Regions from separate parts of the Streptomyces sp. NPDC046759 genome, predicted to be linked through region 3. Evidence: riboswitches for the same ligand, from Rfam matches in the RefSeq annotation. Region 3 holds a riboswitch; each other region holds the start of a gene.

What was found. Region 3 has a riboswitch for cyclic di-AMP ahead of ABZ919_RS03130 (M23 family metallopeptidase). Riboswitches for the same ligand answer to the same signal wherever they lie in the genome.
Region 1: it holds a riboswitch for cyclic di-AMP, as region 3 does, so the genes downstream of both, ABZ919_RS27440 (C40 family peptidase) here and ABZ919_RS03130 (M23 family metallopeptidase) in region 3, are expected to answer to the same signal.
Region 2: it holds a riboswitch for cyclic di-AMP, as region 3 does, so the genes downstream of both, ABZ919_RS35835 (M23 family metallopeptidase) here and ABZ919_RS03130 (M23 family metallopeptidase) in region 3, are expected to answer to the same signal.
Region 4: it holds a riboswitch for cyclic di-AMP, as region 3 does, so the genes downstream of both, ABZ919_RS06805 (NlpC/P60 family protein) here and ABZ919_RS03130 (M23 family metallopeptidase) in region 3, are expected to answer to the same signal.

The regions. Positions count from the first base shown of each region.
Region 1 is NZ_JBEYYJ010000022.1:106,058-109,082, forward strand. It holds gene ABZ919_RS27430 (helix-turn-helix transcriptional regulator) at 1-127, opposite strand, end outside; gene ABZ919_RS27435 (ATP-binding protein) at 341-799, shown strand; gene ABZ919_RS27440 (C40 family peptidase) at 1,442-1,915, opposite strand; cyclic di-AMP (ydaO/yuaA leader) riboswitch at 1,919-2,072, opposite strand; gene ABZ919_RS27445 (hypothetical protein) at 2,492-2,797, opposite strand; gene ABZ919_RS27450 (ATP-dependent Clp protease proteolytic subunit) at 2,805-3,025, opposite strand, start outside.
Region 2 is NZ_JBEYYJ010000037.1:20,654-23,678, forward strand. It holds gene ABZ919_RS35830 (aldo/keto reductase) at 1-682, opposite strand, end outside; gene ABZ919_RS35835 (M23 family metallopeptidase) at 753-1,781, opposite strand; cyclic di-AMP (ydaO/yuaA leader) riboswitch at 1,789-1,967, opposite strand; gene ABZ919_RS35840 (PP2C family protein-serine/threonine phosphatase) at 2,202-3,025, opposite strand, start outside.
Region 3 is NZ_JBEYYJ010000002.1:64,607-67,631, forward strand. It holds gene ABZ919_RS03125 (pitrilysin family protein) at 1-1,132, shown strand, start outside; cyclic di-AMP (ydaO/yuaA leader) riboswitch at 1,381-1,543, shown strand; gene ABZ919_RS03130 (M23 family metallopeptidase) at 1,556-2,299, shown strand; gene ABZ919_RS03135 (GntR family transcriptional regulator) at 2,513-3,025, shown strand, end outside.
Region 4 is NZ_JBEYYJ010000004.1:35,347-38,371, reverse strand. It holds gene pcrA (DNA helicase PcrA) at 1-1,091, opposite strand, end outside; cyclic di-AMP (ydaO/yuaA leader) riboswitch at 1,347-1,515, shown strand; gene ABZ919_RS06805 (NlpC/P60 family protein) at 1,523-2,686, shown strand.

The DNA of each region.
Region 1 (3,025 bases), on a different contig from region 3:
GGCTGACCTTCGACTGGTGCCAGCCGACCAGCCGGGCCGCCTCACCGCTGGTGAGCCCAGCACTGGTACGCAGCGTGCGCAGTTCGGCGCCCAGTTTGCGGCGGCGCACTGCCGGCCCGTTCTGCATGGGCTCCTCCTTACTCCTTCCGGGCCGCCCAAATACGGTCTCCCGTCGTAGAGTTCACCGCTTCGGGCGACAGATATATGCATATCTTGGTGGATCGCTCCCCGTCACCGGCCCGGTGATGGCAGTCTGACGAGCAAGCACCAGTCCGGGACCGTACTCGAACCATCCGCTCCGTGTCGGACTGCGGTCCCGTGGGAAAGGGACGACGTCGCCATGGCAGACCATTTGGAAGCATCCGTCACTCTGCCGAGCGATCCCGCCTCGGTGTCCGCCGCCCGCACCTACGTCGTGGGCACGCTCGCGGAGTGGGGCCTGCCGTCGGACACCGACGTGGCCGACACGGTTCGGCTCATCGTCTCCGAACTCGCCACGAACGCCGTACAGCACACCTTCGGTCAGTCACCCACCTTCACGGTCGACATCGCGCTGGACCGTGACGAACATCTACGCATCGGCGTCACGGACAGTCATCCGCGCTTTCCGAAGAGACTGCCTGCCGCCGTCCAGCAGGACAACGGCCGCGGCATGGTCATCATCCGCTGGCTCACCGCCGAGTGCGGCGGCAAACTCCGCGTCCGCCCCACCCGGGAGGGCGGCAAGACGGTCTCCATCGAGCTCCCCTGGGCCACCCCGGCCGAACCGGTCCCGGCAGCTGGCCCCCAGGAGCCGTAGCCCCCCGGCGGGGCGGGCGCGGCGCTGGACCGGTGCTGCTCTCTCCGGGCCGTCTGCCTGTGTCGGGCGGCGGCGCCGGGGATGAGGGTCCGTGCGGGGCGGTGCGTGGCGGTCGGTGTGGGGTCGTCGGCGAGTGGTATGGGGCCCAGGGGGCGAGGGCCGGTGGCGGCGGCGGGGTGACGGGCTGTCGGTGAGGGGTGTGGGGGCGGGCGGGTTCGGAGCGTCGGGCATCGGAACGCGGGGCCCGCGGTGACGCCGGTCGCGACGGGCTGGTGGCGATGGGGTACGGGTACGAAGGGTGTCGTCGGGTGAGGGGCCGGTCGCCGGAGCCGGGGTGACGGCTGCTTGGCGAGAAGGGGCCGGGGGAGTGGCGCGCCGGCGGTCGTGTCCCTGCGGTGACGCCGGACATGAGGACGAGTGGCCTGGTGGCGTTCGGGGCGGTGACTGGTCGACGGCGCCCGAGGATCGGCGCCCCAGCGAGACGGTGCCCCTAGGGGACGGCGTGCCGCCGCGACGCCGGGCAGGCGGTCGCGGCGCCGCGGGCCGCCCACGGGGCCGCCCACGGGCTCCGGGCGGGTACCGGGGTGGCGCTGACGGGCGGGAGCGGCCCTCTGACCGGAGCTGCTCCCACCCTCTGGCGAGTCAGCTGACCCGGCCGTACCAGACGCTCCTGGTCCAGATCTTCTCGAGCCTCACCACGGACCCGGTCTTCGGCGCGTGCCAGATCTTCCCGTGGCCGGCGTAGATGCCGACGTGGTAGACGCTGGAGCCCGAGTGGAAGAACACCAGGTCGCCGGCCCTGCGGCTGCCGGCGGAGATGTGGTGCGTCTTGTTGTACTGCTGGGCGGCGGTGCGCGGCAGGGTCTTGCCCGCCTTCTTGAACGAGTAGAGCGTCAGCCCCGAGCAGTCGAAACGGCGCGGCCCGGTGGCTCCGTACTGGTACGGCGAGCCCTTCTTGGAGGCCGCGACCTGCAGTGCTTTCGTCGCGAGTGTCGCGGCCGAGGCATCGGTGGCGAGACCCGGGACCGCGATCGAGCCACCGACGGCGGCAAGGGTGAGGGCCGAGGCCGTGCCGGCCCGGGCCATGAGCGACGGGACACGATTGAGCGCAGTCATGCGCAACCCTTCGTCAGCCGCCTGTGAAGGATGACCTGTCGGATTCGGGCTGGCGAAGTTGCCCGGCCGCGTTGCCGCGGCTTCACCCCAAGGGCTGCTCGGAACCTCGGCCCGTCTGTGACTGCCAGACGAACGTCCGCTCCGGCGACCCGTCTTGCTCGGGTCCTCCACTCCTGCCGATCCACTCCTGTCGACCGGTCATCCGGGCGGCGGCAGGACTCGGCGTCCGCCCGGACCGCCCCGCCGCGGTGGCGGGGGCTTGTCGTCAGACAGGGATCTTGGCTCACGGCAGTCTGAAAATCCCAATGGAAACGGGGATTTGTGGCATTACTCACCACTCACCCGTTCGGGTGGACAGTGCCGTGTTCGAGACGACGTCAGAACCCGGGCGTAGCCCCGGACCTGGGACGAAGCCCCTGCTTCCGAGTGTCCGACGTGCACGGTGCGCAACCCGAAAGGCCGCGAGAACGATCTCGACGTCCACCGGTCGGCGGTAGGTCGTTCGGGTCGTTTCACGTCCCGTTCGGGCGGAGCGTGTCGACACTCGGGTCCGGTCCGGCCGGTCGGACGTCCGGCTCAGCCGACGCCGTCGGGCGGGAGCGCGACGCGCGCGGTACGGCGTTCACCGTCCAGCACCCGCAAGGCCCGTGCCAGCGTGTCCCCGTGGACCTCCGTCTCGCCCCGCTGGTGCATCAACGCGAGGGCGTCACGCAGCTCTGCGGCCTTGCGCACCAGCGCCTGGGCCGCGCGCAGCCCGCGATACGTGTCCCCGCCGTGCGCGGGATTGACGCGGCCCAGCAGGTCGGCCGCCTCCAGGTAACGGTCGATCAGTTCGCCCTCGGCGCGCGTCAGCGCGGGCAGCGGCGGCAGGTCCGGCAGCATCGTCGGCTCACCTCGGGTCCGGTGCGCCGGGGATGCTCCGCCGGCTGGGCACGATCGCGTCGACCAGGCCGTAGGCCACGGCTGCCGGGGCGTCGAGGACCAAGTCCCGTTCCAGGTCGCGGTGCACCTGTTCGTCCGTGCGCCCCGTGTGCCGGACCAGCATCTCCTCCGTCAGTGCGCGGACCCGGGCCAATTCGTCCGCCTGGATCAGCAGGTCGCTCGGCTGGC
Region 2 (3,025 bases), on a different contig from region 3:
CCGTCGTACCGGGGCGGTACTTGCCGGTCAGGAAGCCCGAGGCGAGGGAGAAGTAGGGAACGGCGGACAGGCCCTCCTTGGCGGCCAGATCCTGCAGCGGGCCCTCGTAGGTGTCGCGGGAGACCAGGTTGTAGTGGGGCTGGAGGGCGACGTAGCGGGCGAGGCCCTCTCGGTCGGAGAAGTCGAGGGAGGCCTTGAGGCGCTCGGGGCTGATGTTGGAGGCGGCGATGTGCCGGACCTTGCCGGCCTTCACCAGCTCGTCCAGCGCGCCGATGATCTCCTCGACCGGGACCTCGGGCTTGTCGAAGTGGGTGTAGTAGAGATCGATGTGGTCGGTGTCCAGGCGGCGCAGGGAGGCGTCGGCGGCGGCCTTGATGTTGGCGGCGGACAGGCCCTGGTACTCGGGGTGCTGGCTGACCTTGGTGGCGATGACGACGTCGGCGCGGTTGCCGCGGGCCTTGACCCACTTGCCGATGATCGTCTCGGACTCACCGCCCTCGTTGCCCTCGACCCAGGCGGAGTAGGAGTCGGCGGTGTCGATGAAGTTGCCGCCGGCGGCCGCGTAGGCGTCGAGGACGGCGAAGGAGGTCTCCTCGTCGGCGGTCCAGCCGAAGACGTTGCCGCCCAGGGAGAGCGGGAAGACCTCGAGGTCGGAGGAACCGATTTTGCGTAGAGAAGTCATGCTTTACGCCAACGCCGGCGGAGGATGATCTCATTCCGTCGCCGGCGTCGGGATCGCCGGGAAAGCGGAGTCAGGGGTTGAGGCCCATCTCCCGCAGCCACGGCGCCGGGTCGATGGCCGTGGCCTGGCCGTTCGGGTGGACCTCCAGGTGCAGGTGCGGGCCGGTGACGTTGCCGGTGGCGCCGACCCGGCCGATGACCTCGCCCGTGGAGACCTTCTGGCCGACGGAGACGTTGATCGAGGACTGGTGGCAGAACCACAGCTCGGTGCCGTCGTCCAGGGTGAGGACCGTGCGGTAGCCGTAGGCGCCGGCCCAGCCCGCCTGGGTGACCGTGCCGCCGTGGATGGCCTTGATGAGGGTGCCGGTGGGGGCGGCGAAGTCGAGGCCGGTGTGGTAGCCGGAGGACCACATCGCGCCCGGCTGGCCGAAGGTGCCGGTGATCGTGTACGAGACGACCGGCAGCGTGTACTGCTTGGCCAGCTCGGCCAGCCGCTTGGCCTCGGCGGCCTGCTTGGCGTCGGCCTCCGCCTTCTCCTTGGCGGCGGTGGCCTTGGCGGCGGCGTCCTTCTCCGCCTTGGCCGCGGCGTCGGCGGTCTGCTTCTCGACGGCGGCGAGCGCGGCGGCGGTGGCTCTGCTGTCGGCCTTGTTCTGCTGCTGCTCGGCCTGGGCCATGATCCGGTTGCGCAGGGCCTCGCCGGCATTGCCGCTCTCGGCGCTGTCCGTGCTCACGCCGACCCTGCTCAGCCCGGCACTGGTGGCCTTGGGAGCGTCGGAGGAGCCGCCACCGAAGATGTGCTCGACGGAGTCCAGGTCCGGCAGGGATATGGAGACCGGGGGCTTGCCGGTGTTGGCGCTGGCCATGCCGCCCGCGCCGACCGCGGCCATCACGCCGACGCCGAGGACGGTGGAGCTGCGCGCGAAGCCGCCGCGCTGCTTGGCGACGCGGTGCCGTCCGCGGGCCGGGGAGAGGGAGTCCTCGGTGGGATTCCACTCCTCCCAGGGGCCCTCCTCGGGGCGGTAGGCGCCGTAGCCGAAGGTCTCGGGCTCGGCCCCCGCAGGAACGAACGGGGCTTGTGGGGCAGGCGGGTTGGACGCCACGCGGGCGTGCTCCTTTCCTTCCTCCGCCTACCGGGTTAGCTGACGGGTTCGGAGCAGGAAGGTCTCCTACGCGCGTATACCGGTCGTGGACTCGGTGCGTTCACAGAGTCCACTGCGGCATCCGCGTGATTCACCCCAGGGTTGGTGGTTCCCCGGCTCCCTTGTGGGATTCGGCGCGTGCGCACGGAGCCGTCTCTTGTGACGGCTGGGACGACCGCGCTGCGTTATCGAACGTTAATAGACCCACTGGGCACTTTCCAAGCCGTTCGGCTTGATCATTAACGCTTTCACCTGGGAACTTAACGGCCAGGAGTACTGCAAACCGGACGAGTTGACCGCCGTTCAGGAGTCTCGTTGTTTTTGATGGTGACTCAGTCGTGATGCGGACGGCGCACGTCCGGTCACCGTGGGTGAAGACGATCACGGATGCCGGACGGCGAGCAACGCCATGTCGTCCGCCGTCCCGCCACCCGAGTGCCGCCGCACCTCGTCGGCGAGCCGGTCGAGCAGGACGCCCGGGCCGGGGAAGGTGCGTCCGGCGAGCCGCCGCTCGGGGTCGTAGAACCGGCCGAGCGCGTCCCGGGCCTCGGTGAGGCCGTCGGTGTGGAGCAGCAGGGTGGCCCCGCTGGGAAAGTCCTCCTCCTGGGCGCGGTCGGGCCACATCCCGAGGTCGCCCATGCCGAGCGGCAGCGCGGGCTCGGGGGCGCCGAGCACGCGCAGGGTGCCGTCGGCGTGCAGCAGCAGCGGCGGCGGATGACCGCGGTTGACGAGCCGTACGACGCCTTCGCCGTGCGGGAGTTCGGCGAGGACGGCGGTGGTGAAGCCCTCCAGGGCGTCGATGCCGTTGCGCCGGACGCCCTCGCGGGCCAGTGCCCGCTCCAGCCGCTGCGCGACCGCTTCCAGCGTGCACTCCTGCTCGGCCGCCTCCCGGAACGCCCCGATCACGACGGCGACGGCGGCGACCGCGCCCAGGCCCTTGCCGCGCACATCTCCGACGACCAGCCGCAGCCCGTGCGGGCTGTCCTGCACGGCGTACAGGTCACCGCCGATGGACGCGTCCTGCTGGGCCGCCTCGTAGCGGGCGGCGATCTCGAAGCCGCCGATCCGTTCGGCGGGCTCGGGCAGTACGGCCCGCTGGGCGGCCTCGGCGATCTCCCGGGCCGAGGCGAGCCGCCGGTCGCCGAGGCGGACCACGCGGTTGATGGCGACGGCCAGCAGGGCCACCGTGGCCACGGTGACGACGT
Region 3 (3,025 bases):
GGAGTTCGCCGCCGAGCTGGAGCGCGCGGGCGCCACGCTGGACTCGCACGCGGACCACCCCGGCGTCCGGATCAGCCTGGAGGTCCCCGCCTCCCGCCTGGCCAAGGGCCTCGGCCTGATCGCCGACGCCCTGCGCGCGCCCGCCTTCGCCGAGAGCGAGGTCGAGCGGCTGGTCCGCAACCGCCTGGACGAGATCCCGCACGAGCTGGCCAACCCCTCCCGCCGGGCCGCCAAGGAGCTCTCCAAGGAGCTCTTCCCGGCGGCCTCGCGCATGTCGCGCCCGCGCCAGGGCACCGAGGAGACGGTCGAGAAGATCGACGCCGCCGCCGTACGCGCCTTCTACGACCGCTACGTACGCCCCGCCACGGCCACCGCCGTCGTGGTCGGCGACCTCACCGGGATCGACCTGGACGAGCTGCTCGGCGACACCCTGGGCGGCTGGACCGGCACCCCGGGCCGTCCGCGGCCCGTGCCGCCGGTGACCGCCGACGACACCGGGCGCGTGGTCATCGTGGACCGGCCCGGCGCCGTCCAGACGCAGCTGCTCATCGGCCGCGTCGGCCCCGACCGGCACGACCGCGTGTGGCCCGCCCAGGTGCTCGGCACCTACTGCCTCGGCGGCACCCTCACCTCACGCCTGGACCGCGTCCTGCGTGAGGAGAAGGGCTACACCTACGGTGTGCGCGCGTTCGGGCAGGTCCTCATGTCCGCCCCCGACGGCACCGGTGCCTCGATGCTCGCCATCAGCGGCTCGGTGGACACCCCCAACACCGGCCCGGCGCTGGACGACCTGTGGAAGGTGCTGCGCACCCTCGCCACGGACGGCCTGACCGACGCCGAGCGGGACGTGGCCGTGCAGAACCTCGTCGGGGTGGCGCCGCTGAAGTACGAGACCGCGGCGGCCGTCGCGAGCACGCTGGCCGACCAGGTCGAACAGCACCTGCCCGACGACTTCCAGGCGACGCTGTATCAGCAGCTGGCTGCCACGGGCACGGTGGAGGCCACGGCGGCCGTCGTGAACGCCTTCCCGGTGGACCGCCTGGTGACCGTCCTCGTCGGTGACGCCTCCCAGATCAAGGCACCGGTGGAGGCGCTCGGCATCGGCGAAGTGACCGTGGTGGCGGCCGAGTAGACCGGTCCGCCGCCGCGCCCGGGCGCTCGGCCGAGCTCCCGCACACGCGCGAGGGGCCCTGACGGCTTACAGGCCGTCAGGGCCCCTGCTGTTCCACTCCCTTCCTCAGATGCCCGATTTGCGGCGGAGGTTGCCTGTCTGCCCTGTGGGATGCGCTACAAAAGCCCGGATCCGTTTGGGATTCCAAGGTCGGCTTTCGTAGCGTCGTCCGGGCTGTTCGTCGGGCAGTGCGCCGCACCCGCGGCACCGGACAGCCATCGCCGAGTCCCCGTACGGCGCGAGCCAGGGGAGCCGGGGACCCACGCAGTCCCTGGGGTGAATCGGGCACCCGCGCGCCTGCGAGGGAGTCCGTAGGAGACCTTCCTGCTCCGAACCCGTCAGCTAACCCGGTAGGCGAGAGGGAAGGAAAGGACCAGCCACTCCATGGCGTTCATGTGCGCCACCGGGAAGCACCGCAAGCCCGGCCGGGTCAAGCGCACCACCGCTCAGGCGGCCGGCATCGCTGCCCTCACCACCACCGGCGTCATCGGCACCCTCGCGGCGTCCCCCGCGTTCGCCACCGAGAACACCGCCGAGCAGACCGGCCTCACGCCCGTGATCAGCGTCGGCGACGACATCGCCGAGAAGATCGACGCGCAGGCCGCCGCCCAGAAGCACGCGGCCGAGCAGAAGGCGGCCGAGCAGGCCGCCGCCCAGAAGGCGAAGGAGGAGCGGGAGGCCAGGGCCCGCGCCGCCCGCGAGGCCGAGCGCAAGCGCCTGAACGCCTTCGTCGCCCCGATAGCCGACTCCTACGTCTCCACCGGCTACCAGGCCAGCAGCTCCCTGTGGTCCTCCGGTCACCACACGGGCATCGACTTCCATGCCGCGAGCGGCACCGCCGTCCACGCGGTGGGCTCCGGAACCGTCGTCTCCACCGGGTGGGGCGGCGCGTACGGCAACCAGATCGTGATCCGGATGGCCGACGGCATGTACACCCAGTACGGCCACCTGTCGTCCATCGGCGTCTCGGTGGGCCAGCGGGTCACCCCGGGCCAGCAGATCGGCCTGTCCGGCGCGACCGGCAACGTCACCGGCCCGCACCTGCACTTCGAGGCCCGTACGAGCCCCGACTACGGCTCGGACGTCGACCCCCTCGCCTACCTCCGCAAGCACGGCGTGAACGTCTGACCACCTCGTCGCACGGCAGTCGTCGCACGGCATGTGAGGCCCCGGCTCACCGAGCCGGGGCTTTCACCGTTTTCCCCGGTGCCCGCCCGGTCCGCCGACCAAAAAATATCCATGGATTCCGACCCGGCGTCGGAAATTCCGGCCCATTGGAATAGAGTCACGGAACACGCGTCCATCGTCGGCGTTTCACGGGGATTAAGGCGGAGGTCGGACATGCGTATTCCGGCGCACTCGGTGTGCACGGCCATCCGGGACGACATCGTCGCGGGTGTCCACGAACGCGGTGGCCGCCTCACCGAGGAAGTCCTGGCCCGCCGCTACGGCGTCTCGCGCGTCCCCGTCCGCGAGGCGCTGCGCACCCTGGAGGCCGAGGGTTTCGTGGTGACGCGCCGGCACGCGGGCGCGTGCGTGGCCGAGCCGACCGAGCAGGAGGCCGCCGACCTGCTGGAGATGCGCATGCTCCTGGAGCCGCTCGGCGCCGCCCGGGCCGCCCAGCGGCGCACCGAGGCCCATCTCAAGGTGCTGCGCGGCCTGGTCAGGCTGGGGCAGGAGCGGGCCAGGAGGGGGAACAGCGAGGATCTGCGCTCGCTCGGCGGCTGGTTCCACGAGACGCTCGTGCAGGCCGGCGGCAGCCCCTCGCTGACCGCGATGCTCACCCAACTGCGGTACAAGATCGCCTGGATGTACGCGGTGGAGGCACCGCCGAGCCCGGTGGACTCGTGGGCG
Region 4 (3,025 bases), on a different contig from region 3:
TTCTGCTCCAGCAGGATCGTCGTCGCGTTCGGGTAGTCCTCCTCGAACTGGAGGATGTTGCGGATCGTCGCGCCACGGAAGGCGTAGATCGACTGGTCCGCGTCACCCACGACGCACAGCTCGGCGGGCGGCAGGTCGTACTCCCCGGGCGGGGTGTCGGCGTCCTCGGGGGCACGCTCGCCGGTGCCGACCAGCTCGCGGACCAGGGCGTACTGGGCGTGGTTGGTGTCCTGGTACTCGTCGACCAGGACGTGGCGGAAGCGGCGGCGGTAGTGCTCGGCGACGTCCGGGAAGGCGCGCAGCAGGTTGACCGTCGTCATGATCAGGTCGTCGAAGTCGAGCGCGTTGGCCTCGCGCAGCCGCGACTGGTAGAGCGCGTAGGCCTGCGCGAGGGTCTTCTCGAATCCGTCGGTGGCCTGGGAAGCGAAGTCCTCCTCGTCGATCAGCTCGTTCTTCAGGTTACTGATCTTCGCGCTGAACGACTTCGGCGGGAAGCGCTTGGGATCGAGGTCCAGGTCGCGGCAGACCAGGGCCATCAGGCGCTTCGAGTCCGCGGCGTCGTAGATGGAGAACGACGACGTGAAGCCGAGCTTCTTCGACTCCCGGCGCAGGATGCGCACGCACGCGCTGTGGAAGGTCATCACCCACATCGCGTTCGCGCGCGGCCCGACGAGCTGCTCGACGCGTTCCTTCATCTCGCCCGCGGCCTTGTTGGTGAAGGTGATCGCGAGGATCTGGCCCGGGTGGACGTTCCGCTCGGCGAGCAGGTGGGCGATGCGGTGGGTGAGCACACGGGTCTTGCCGGAACCGGCGCCCGCGACGATGAGCAGCGGGGACCCGGCGTGGACGACCGCGGCGCGTTGGTTCTCGTTCAGCCCCTCCAGCAGCGCCGCCGCGTCGAGCGGGGGGCGGGGGGCGCCGTCGCGGTAGTAGGCGTCCCGGTCCGGCGGCACGTCGAACTTCCCGCCGAACAGATCGTCCGGAATCGACTCCGGTACGTGATCGTCCTCGGGCGGCGGCGGGGGCTCCTCCTCGCGCCCGCGAGAGGGCTGGAGGTCCGCCAGGAAGCTGTCGTCAAAGAGGCTGCTCATCGCTCTCCGAGTCTAGGGCGCCCCACCGACAACCGGTCGCCGTCCCGGAAAGACGACTGTCACAGGCGGACCGGCAGAGCCCCTCGGGCGGATCGCCAGAACTCCTCGGGCCGACCGCCAGAACCCCTCACGCTGCGGAATCACCCGATGACGGGAACGCGGTACCGAGCCCAGATCACGAAAATGTATCGGACATATCGCGCACCAACCTTCACACTTGTCACACCAGTTGGCTAGGTTGCCGTCAGGCCGCGTGCGCGGCCTCCGCCGAGTCCGGCGCGCCCGCGTGGTGCGTGGAGCCGGGGACCCACCGATCCCGGGGTGAATCGGCCGACTCCCACAGGGACGACGCCGTAGGGCAACCCTTCCGAACCGCCGCCCGAACCCGACAGCTAACCCGGTAGGCGGCCCATTGGAAGGAGTCGCCTCCCTTGGCGTCGCACCGCAAGCCGCGCCCCGGCGGAACCACCGCAGCGGGCCTGCGCACCCCCGCCCTCGCCACCGCCGCCCTCACCTCCATGGCCGTCTTCTCCCAGACCGCCGAGGCCGTACCGCGCACCGATCACCACACGCCGAGCCTGGAGGAGGTCGAGAAGAAGGTCGACGACCTCTACCGCCAGGCGGAGTCGGCGACCGAGAAGTACGACGCGGCCAAGGAACGGACCGGCAAGCAGCGCGGACGCGTCGACGCCCTGCGCAACGACGTCGCCCGGCGCACCGCACGCCTCAACAAGGCCCGCGAGGAACTGGGCTCCTTCGCCGCGGCCCAGTACCGCACCGGCGCCGCCGCCCCCGACACGGCCACCTTCCTGCTGGCCGACGACCCGCAGGACTACTTCGACCAGACGCAGCTGATGAACCGGCTGACCTCGCGCGAGAAGAGCGCGGTCGACGCCTACATCGGCGATCAGGCCGCGACCATGAAGAAGCGGCGGGAGGCCGCGGCGAGCCTGCAGACGCTGACCGACTCGCAGCACGACCTGCAGACCGCCAAGGCCACCGTCCAGAAGAAGCTGGCCTCCGCGCGCGAGCTGCTGTCGCAGCTGACGGTCCAGGAGAAGGCGCGGCTGGCCGCCATCGAGCGGGAGAGACAGCAGGAGGCGGCGCGCAAGGCGGCCGAGCTGGCGAAGCAGCAGGCCCAGCAGCAGGCCGCCTCGTCGTCGTCCTCGTCGACGCAGTCCGGTTCCGGTTCGACGGGCACCGGCTCGGCCGGTTCCACGGCGTCCAGCTCGTACGACACGAAGGCGGAGAAGGCGATCGCCTTCGCCCGCGCCCAGATCGGCAAGCCGTACGTGTGGGGCGCCACCGGGCCGGACTCCTACGACTGCTCGGGCCTCACCCAGGCCGCCTGGAGGGCCGCCGGTGTCACGCTTCCGCGCACCACGTACGAGCAGGTCGACACGGGCACCACGGTCTCGCTCGCCAACGCGCGGCCGGGCGATCTGATCTTCTTCTACGACGACATCAGCCACGTCGGCGTCTACATAGGCGACGGCATGATGATCCACGCCCCGAAGCCGGGCGCGTACGTCCGCGAGGAGTCCATCTACTACGGCGGTGAATCGATCATCCACAGCGTGGTCCGACCCGGCTGACCGCCGCCGGGCGCGCCGGGACGTACGACCGGCCCTTCCGGGCTCCACGCGTGCGTGCCGGCCTCCGGGCGCCGGAGCGTGCACGCACGCGTGCTTACCGGCGCCCGTGCGGCCACGCGTGCGTACCGGCCTCCGTGCGGCCACGCGTGCGTAGTGGCGTTTTCGCTCTTCACGCGCGCGGGCCCTTCACCGGTGGGGCGCTGCCGCTCCCTAGTGCTGTGACCGGAAAGGTTTGCTGGAGAGCTCGCGGCGTCCGGTGCTGGGGGCACCTCCCACGCCTTCAGGCAGTGGGGGAGCATCGCAAGGCGGAGCGTCGCCCGCGTACGGGATGTACTTGGG